DNA from 2 places in the Cytobacillus kochii genome. Region 2 is predicted to be linked to the other one. Evidence: a T-box and tRNA genes for the amino acid it is inferred to sense, from the RefSeq annotation. Region 2 holds a T-box; the other holds one or more tRNA genes.

Region 1 (4,418 bases), 1.4 Mb from region 2:
AAATAAATAAGCATAAAAAGCCGTGGTATTTCCCCCAACGGCTTTTTATGTAGATCATTGTGGGGTTGTTTGAGAAGGAGTTTCCTACGTACCAGAACAATGCTTCTTTCTATAAAAGTACCAGCATTGATTCAATAATTTAATTTGATAACGGTCCTTCTCTAAGAAAGCACGTTTCATTTGGTTCTGTAACCAAACAGGCATGGAATAGCCTCCTTTCTCTCACTTTCCACGGTCCTTTATGCTATGCTAATGTATATCAATTGTATGCGCCTATAGGTTGTCACGTGCTAATTTTATCCTTGAAAGGAGTGAAGAAATGAGTGATAAGGAATTACAAAGGTTAGTTGAAGAAGTATCCTTGAGGTGGTTCGATCTTCCTTTTCGTCATACAGCGAAATTCAATAGTAGATTAAGAACAACCGGAGGACGATATATGCTGTCTGATCATCGCATTGAAATTAATCCGACATATTATCAGCATCTAGGAATGGAAGAATTAGTTGGTATTATTAAACATGAACTATGTCATTACCATCTGCATTTGGCTGGGGCAGGCTATCAACATCGAGATAGTGATTTTCGGAGGCTAATGGCTAAAGTAGGTGCACCGAGGCATTGTTCGTCTTTACCTCAGAAAGTTTCTTACATTATGTATAAATGTAACCAGTGCAATCAACTCTATAGAAGGAAACGTCGAATCAACACAAACAAGTATAGATGTGGCCAATGTATGGGCAAATTAGTGTTAATATCTGCTGATAAAAATAATTGAAATTCATGCTTGACTTTTTACATGGTGGTAATTATAATTTAAAGAGTCGATAAGGCAGTGCTTGTTGACTACATATTCTCTTTTAACATATTCCGCAGTAGCTCAGTGGTAGAGCATTCGGCTGTTAACCGAACGGTCGTAGGTTCGAATCCTACCTGCGGAGCCATTTTGGAGAAGTACTCAAGTGGCTGAAGAGGCGCCCCTGCTAAGGGTGTAGGTCGGGCAACTGGCGCGAGGGTTCAAATCCCTCCTTCTCCGCCATTCTTATATACATATTTGTTTTTTCTTTTTTTATGTTATGGCCCCTTGGTCAAGCGGTTAAGACACCGCCCTTTCACGGCGGTAACACGGGTTCGAATCCCGTAGGGGTCATCTTTTTAAAGGTTAGGTCCGGTAGTTCAGTTGGTTAGAATGCCTGCCTGTCACGCAGGAGGTCGCGGGTTCGAGTCCCGTCCGGACCGCCATATCTTAATAATGGGCTATAGCCAAGCGGTAAGGCAACGGATTTTGATTCCGTCATTCGCAGGTTCGATCCCTGCTAGCCCAGCCATTTTTATGAGCCATTAGCTCAGTTGGTAGAGCATCTGACTTTTAATCAGAGGGTCGAAGGTTCGAGTCCTTCATGGCTCATCTTAAACAATTTATGCGGTCGTGGCGGAATGGCAGACGCGCTAGGTTGAGGGCCTAGTGGGTGAATAACCCGTGGAGGTTCAAGTCCTCTCGGCCGCACCAAAAAGATTTAAAAAATACTTGACTCATTAAAATTAGTGTGATATTATAATAGAGTTGCTTCAAGGCGCCCGTAGCTCAATTGGATAGAGCGTTTGACTACGGATCAAAAGGTTAGGGGTTCGACTCCTCTCGGGCGCGCCATATACTTACGGGAAGTAGCTCAGCTTGGTAGAGCACTTGGTTTGGGACCAAGGGGTCGCAGGTTCGAATCCTGTCTTCCCGACCATGTGAAACCAACAAATTAATTAAATGCGGGTGTAGTTTAGTGGTAAAACCTCAGCCTTCCAAGCTGATGATGAGGGTTCGATTCCCTTCACCCGCTCCATTACCGAAAAAGATTGTTCTTTGAAAACTGAACGAACGTAAAACGTCAAGCGTAATTCTAAAAAAGCTGATTTATCAGCAACAAAGCACCATAGGTGCAAATGAGCTAATCAAACACTTTATTGGAGAGTTTGATCCTGGCTCAGGACGAACGCTGGCGGCGTGCCTAATACATGCAAGTCGAGCGAATCTGAGGGAGCTTGCTCCCAAAGATTAGCGGCGGACGGGTGAGTAACACGTGGGCAACCTGCCTGTAAGACTGGGATAACTCCGGGAAACCGGGGCTAATACCGGATAATATCTATTTATACATATAATTAGATTGAAAGATGGTTCTGCTATCACTTACAGATGGGCCCGCGGCGCATTAGCTAGTTGGTGAGGTAACGGCTCACCAAGGCGACGATGCGTAGCCGACCTGAGAGGGTGATCGGCCACACTGGGACTGAGACACGGCCCAGACTCCTACGGGAGGCAGCAGTAGGGAATCTTCCGCAATGGACGAAAGTCTGACGGAGCAACGCCGCGTGAGTGATGAAGGTTTTCGGATCGTAAAACTCTGTTGTTAGGGAAGAACAAGTACCGGAGTAACTGCCGGTACCTTGACGGTACCTAACCAGAAAGCCACGGCTAACTACGTGCCAGCAGCCGCGGTAATACGTAGGTGGCAAGCGTTGTCCGGAATTATTGGGCGTAAAGCGCGCGCAGGCGGTTCCTTAAGTCTGATGTGAAAGCCCACGGCTCAACCGTGGAGGGTCATTGGAAACTGGGGAACTTGAGTGCAGAAGAGGAAAGTGGAATTCCAAGTGTAGCGGTGAAATGCGTAGAGATTTGGAGGAACACCAGTGGCGAAGGCGACTTTCTGGTCTGTAACTGACGCTGAGGCGCGAAAGCGTGGGGAGCAAACAGGATTAGATACCCTGGTAGTCCACGCCGTAAACGATGAGTGCTAAGTGTTAGAGGGTTTCCGCCCTTTAGTGCTGCAGCAAACGCATTAAGCACTCCGCCTGGGGAGTACGACCGCAAGGTTGAAACTCAAAGGAATTGACGGGGGCCCGCACAAGCGGTGGAGCATGTGGTTTAATTCGAAGCAACGCGAAGAACCTTACCAGGTCTTGACATCCTCTGACAATCCTAGAGATAGGACTTTCCCCTTCGGGGGACAGAGTGACAGGTGGTGCATGGTTGTCGTCAGCTCGTGTCGTGAGATGTTGGGTTAAGTCCCGCAACGAGCGCAACCCTTGATCTTAGTTGCCAGCATTCAGTTGGGCACTCTAAGGTGACTGCCGGTGACAAACCGGAGGAAGGTGGGGATGACGTCAAATCATCATGCCCCTTATGACCTGGGCTACACACGTGCTACAATGGATGGTACAAAGGGCTGCAAGACCGCGAGGTTTAGCCAATCCCATAAAACCATTCTCAGTTCGGATTGTAGGCTGCAACTCGCCTACATGAAGCCGGAATCGCTAGTAATCGCGGATCAGCATGCCGCGGTGAATACGTTCCCGGGCCTTGTACACACCGCCCGTCACACCACGAGAGTTTGTAACACCCGAAGTCGGTGGGGTAACCTTTTGGAGCCAGCCGCCTAAGGTGGGACAGATGATTGGGGTGAAGTCGTAACAAGGTAGCCGTATCGGAAGGTGCGGCTGGATCACCTCCTTTCTAAGGAATATACGGAATTAACTTGATGTTAGACTGTTCGTTCAGTTTTGAGAGTATAATCTCTCAAAATAAGGTGAAAATAGCGAAGGATTCAAGGAAGCGTAAGCTGACGAGAATACCAAAGCTTACCATTCATCAATCGTTCTTTGAAAACTAGATAATGTAATGAAGAAGATTACCGAGTAATCGCCACCTTAGTTATTTTTTCTCTCTATTATTATAGATTGATTTAAGATACTAAACTTTTTTTAATAAACACAACCGTGAGGGTTGTGAGAAGCAAGTAGTTCAAGGAAGCGAGCGAGGAAACACCGGAGTGTGCGTCTTGTGCACATGAGGATGTTGACGAGTGAGCTGACGCCGAAATGCGTAGCTTATCGCAAGCCGAACAATGGTTAAGTTAATAAGGGCGCACGGTGAATGCCTTGGCACTAGGAGCCGATGAAGGACGGGACTAACACCGATATGCTTCGGGGAGCTGTAAGTAAGCTTTGATCCGGAGATTTCCGAATGGGGAAACCCCCTATCCGTTATGGGATAGGATTCATACCTGAATACATAGGGTATGGAAGGCAGACCCGGGGAACTGAAACATCTAAGTACCCGGAGGAAGAGAAAGCAAACGCGATTCCCTGAGTAGCGGCGAGCGAAACGGGATTAGCCCAAACCAAGAGGCTTGCCTCTTGGGGTTGTAGGACATTCTATACGGAGTTACAAAGGAACGAGATAGACGAAGAGGTCTGGAAAGGCCCGCCATAGGAGGTAAAAGCCCTGTAGTTGAAACTTCGTTCCCTCCAGAGTGGATCCTGAGTACGGCGGGACACGAGAAATCCCGTCGGAAGCAGGGAGGACCATCTCCCAAGGCTAAATACTCCCTAGTGACCGATAGTGAACCAGTACCGTGAGGGAAAGGTGAAAA
Region 2 (4,418 bases):
AATGATGATTTCTCGTTTCGATATCAACATGATTTTCTGTTAATTGCTCTTTTTTCTTTTTTCTAACCACATCAATCCATTGATGATAAGCAATTTTCTTTAACAAAGCTCGTGTTATTTTAGCTTCGTTATACTTCATTGCCTTCAAGATGGTTTCTTGCGCGATGTCCTCTCCATCCCACTCATTTTGGCAAAGAAAGGTGCAATAGCTTACTAAGTCTCGATAATACTTTTTCGCAATCAAATCTAACGTTGCTGACCGGCTTACCATCTGCTCCTTATGCATTGTTTCCTTCACCCCTTCACACTTTCTATTACTTAAACGGCTTTAAGTGAAAAAAAGATATGGGTCAATAAAATTTTTTTCTTAATAAGCTTTAGCCCAATAGACAAGATGCTTTGCTTCTTCTTTACAGCACACACACACTTTAGCAATCGCCGTTTCATCAAATGGCATACAACGGGAAGTCACACTTGTGTCTTCTTTTATTTTCTCTTCGCATGCTTGATTACCACACCACATCGCTTTGACAAACCCTTGTTTTTCATTAAATATCTGCTTAAACTCTTCATAAGTATATGCTTCATACGTATGATCGTTGCGATGTTCTTTTGCCTTATGATAAAGTGAAGTTTGAATCCCTTCTAAAAGTTGAACAATTGTTTCTTCTAGATTTGCTAATGGAGTGACCATTTTCTCTCCTGTATCTCTTCTTGCAAGTACGACTTGACCCTTTTCAATATCTTTAGGCCCTACTTCTAAGCGAATGGGCACACCCTTCATTTCATATTCATTAAATTTCCAACCTGGCTTTTTATCACTTGCATCAATATCTACGCGCGCTACTTTATTTAGTTTTTCTTTTAAATCATAGGCAAAATCTAATACGCCATCCTTATGTTGCGCAATAGGAACAATCATTACCTGCTTTGGGGCAACCTTTGGCGGAATTACTAACCCTCTGTCATCACCGTGGACCATAATCATCGCACCGATAATTCTGGTTGTGAATCCCCAAGAAGTTTGCTGCACATACTGCTCTTTTCCATCTTGGTCGGTAAATTGAATCCCAAATGCCTTTGCAAAGCCATCTCCTAAATGATGAGATGTCCCTGATTGTAGCGCTTTACCATCATGCATTAAACTTTCAATTGTATAAGTTAATTTTGCGCCAGCAAACTTTTCTTTTTCCGTTTTCTTGCCTTTAACAACAGGGATAGCTAAAAGATTTTCACAAATATCTGCATAGACTTCAAGCATCTTTACTGTTTCTTCTAACGCTTCTTCATCCGTCGCATGACAAGTATGGCCCTCTTGCCATAAAAACTCCAACGTTCGTAAAAATGGTCTTGTTGTTTTCTCCCATCGAACAACATTTGACCATTGATTATACAGCTTTGGTAAATCACGATAAGAGTGAATAATATTTTTATAATGTTCTCCGAATAGTACTTCTGATGTCGGGCGCACACAAAGTCTCTCAGCAAGCTCATCTTCCCCACCATGAGTTACCCAAGCGACTTCTGGGGCAAATCCTTCAATATGATCTTTCTCTTTCTGAAGAAGGCTCTCAGGAATAAATAGAGGCATATAAACATTTTCATGCCCAGTTTCTTTTATCTTTTGATCAAGTGCTGATTTAATGTTCTCCCAAAGGGCGTAACCATATGGACGAATAATCATTGAACCTCTCACACTTGAATAATCGACTAAATCAGCTTTCTTTACGACATCTGTATACCATTGTGGAAAATCTTCATTCATTGATGTTATTTCTTTCACAAACTGTTTACCCATATTGACACCTCATTTTTAATTTTTATTCTCAAAGACACAAAAAAGCCCTGCTTTCAAATAGGGACCCAATGACTGGTGGTACCACCCTATTTCAAAGCAAAGCTTTGCACTCTTATTGATAACGGTTCAACAAGTAAACCGCATATTCTAAAGAATATGTACTCAGAGGGCAGGTTCAGCTTTTCATTAATAGATATCTCACAGCACAAACGGATACCTTCTCTGAAAATAATGATGAAAACTTACTATTCCTCATCAACGATTAACTATTTTTTTGAAGATTATATAGAGTTTCATGAAAAATGTCAACTTTTGATTGAAGACTCTTGGTCTAATGGCTTTTTACTTCACTTTTAAGCCCCCTAAAAGTGAACTTTTTTCTATTACTAGACTAATTAGTACACAAGAAGATGTCAAAAATAAGATGATCAATAACAAAATGTGAAAAGATAAACCATTCCGTACAAAGAAAACAATCCATTTTTCTGTTTTATTTATTTGAATGAAATCAAATATCCCCTATATGTTTAACTAGAGAAATACAGCCCTATTCAATCCTTTGAATGGTGAAGGGGCTCCTGAAGAGACGTTATCCATCATAGCTAAAGCATAATAAATGAAAGCTATAAGAAAATCGCGTTCAACATGATTTAGTATTAACTGAACCACTCTCACAAATTCATACATCGTCTAATATTTCATTCAAAGAATAAAAAAACCTACCCCAATAAGAGGTAGGAAAAAGTATCATTAGTTTGTTATTTCTTCATTTGCAAATGCTGCCTCAACTTGAACATAATCATATCCTAAGTCCCTTGCGACTGCTTCATACGTTACATGCCCATTTACTACGTTTACCCCTAATTTCAATGCTGGGTTTTGCTCAACAGCTAGATGTGCACCTTTAGTCGCTATTTGTAATGCATAAGGAATCGTTACATTCGTTAAAGCGATTGTTGATGTTCTTGGCACGGCACCTGGCATGTTTGCCACAGCATAATGCACAACACCATGTTTAATATATGTTGGATCATCATGTGTAGTTACATGATCAACCGTTTCAAGAATACCACCTTGGTCAACCGCAACGTCGATAACGACTGCACCAGGTTTCATCGTTTGAATCATTTCTTCTGTTACTAATTTTGGCGCTTTTGCTCCTGGAATGAGTACAGCACCAATTACAAGGTCAGCTTCTTTTACAGATTCAGCAATATTTAATGGATTAGACATTAATGTTTGAATGCTATTACCGAAAATATCATCAAGTTGACGAAGTCTTTCAGGGCTTAAATCAATGATTGTTACATCTGCACCAAGACCGATGGCCATTTTCGCAGCATTAATACCCACAACGCCCCCACCAATAATCGTCACTTTTCCTCTTGATACACCTGGTACACCCGCAAGTAATATTCCTTGGCCGCCGTTTGTTTTTTGTAAGAATTGCGCTCCAACTTGTGTTGCCATTCTACCAGCAACTTCACTCATTGGTGTTAGTAATGGAAGTGTACGGTTCACCTCAACTGTTTCATATGCAATAGCCGTTACTCCGCTTTTCACTAGCGCATCTGCCAATTCTGGTTCTGCTGCTAAATGCAAATAAGTAAACAATACTAGGCCTTTACGGAAATAGTCATATTCAGTTGGTAGCGGTTCTTTTACCTTCATTACCATCTCCGCTGCCCATGCTTCTTTTGCCGTGCCTACGATTTTCGCGCCTGTTAACTCGTAATCTTGATCTTGAAATCCACTTCCGAGTCCTGCAGTCGTTTCAATAAGTACTTCATGTCCAGCTTTTACTAATGCATCTACCCCCGCTGGTGTCATTGCTACACGGTTCTCGTTGTTTTTAATTTCTTTAGGTACGCCGATAATCATATCCTTTTGGCCCCTTCCATTTATTATATTAATTTTTAAGTATGAATAAATTGCATAGAATAAATTGTCAAATAATAAATGACAATTTTATGTTTCCCTATTGTCAGTATAATAATAGAATGTTGAAATGACTTTGTTTATATTTGAAAAATGAAAAAGCATCATTTGTGTAATTTCACAAACGATGCTTTTTTTCTATGTATTTGCGGATTTGCAGTTCTAAATACAAGGAAAATTTCTCATGTGTACTTTTAAAGTTCACATGAGTGAGTTCAGTAATTCTCTTCAAACGATAATTTAATGTATTAACGTGAACATGTAGTATCTTAGCAGCGTCATTTACATTGCTATCATTTAAAATAAAGGCTTCTAGCGTCATTAATAGCTCCGTTCGATGAGCATGGTCATAATCTATTAAACGTTGGATGACGGGATGTTCATATGCATCACGGCTTCTTATATCAAGAATGGCATCCAAATATTTAAAGACACCCAATTGGTGATAAGTATAGATTTCTTGCATTTCTTTCGGATATTGTGATTTTAAACGAAGTACTTCTAAGCATTCTGAATAGCGATCTTCAACATGGTCATAGGTCAATTTCAAACTGCTGCTACCACTAATGATATGATCAATTTCAAATCTTACATACATTTGATTGATAACAAACTGGACAAACTCAGATAAATCTGTTTCATTTGCCTGTGTAGATGGCGGAGATGCTAGTAAGATAAAATC

Evidence for each region. The T-box of region 2 lies ahead of proS (proline--tRNA ligase). A T-box ahead of a tRNA ligase gene usually reads a tRNA of that ligase, here a tRNA-Pro.
Region 1: it encodes a tRNA-Pro, which carries the amino acid that the T-box ahead of proS (proline--tRNA ligase) is inferred to sense. The anticodon was not compared.

What each region holds. Positions count from the first base shown of each region.
Region 1 is NZ_CP085254.1:494,411-498,828, forward strand. Features, by position in the region: gene LG276_RS02715 (Tex family protein) at 1-6, shown strand, start outside; gene cmpA (cortex morphogenetic protein CmpA) at 85-204, opposite strand; gene LG276_RS02725 (SprT family protein) at 320-775, shown strand; tRNA gene LG276_RS02730 (tRNA-Asn) at 867-941, shown strand; tRNA gene LG276_RS02735 (tRNA-Ser) at 946-1,036, shown strand; tRNA gene LG276_RS02740 (tRNA-Glu) at 1,076-1,147, shown strand; tRNA gene LG276_RS02745 (tRNA-Asp) at 1,163-1,239, shown strand; tRNA gene LG276_RS02750 (tRNA-Gln) at 1,251-1,325, shown strand; tRNA gene LG276_RS02755 (tRNA-Lys) at 1,333-1,405, shown strand; tRNA gene LG276_RS02760 (tRNA-Leu) at 1,421-1,507, shown strand; tRNA gene LG276_RS02765 (tRNA-Arg) at 1,572-1,648, shown strand; tRNA gene LG276_RS02770 (tRNA-Pro) at 1,657-1,733, shown strand; tRNA gene LG276_RS02775 (tRNA-Gly) at 1,759-1,832, shown strand; rRNA gene LG276_RS02780 (16S ribosomal RNA) at 1,951-3,499, shown strand; rRNA gene LG276_RS02785 (23S ribosomal RNA) at 3,893-4,418, shown strand, end outside.
Region 2 is NZ_CP085254.1:3,709,289-3,713,706, forward strand. Features, by position in the region: gene LG276_RS18950 (sigma-70 family RNA polymerase sigma factor) at 1-286, opposite strand, end outside; gene proS (proline--tRNA ligase) at 368-1,798, opposite strand; T-box leader at 1,855-2,066, opposite strand; gene ald (alanine dehydrogenase) at 2,549-3,679, opposite strand; gene LG276_RS18965 (CdaR family transcriptional regulator) at 3,855-4,418, opposite strand, start outside.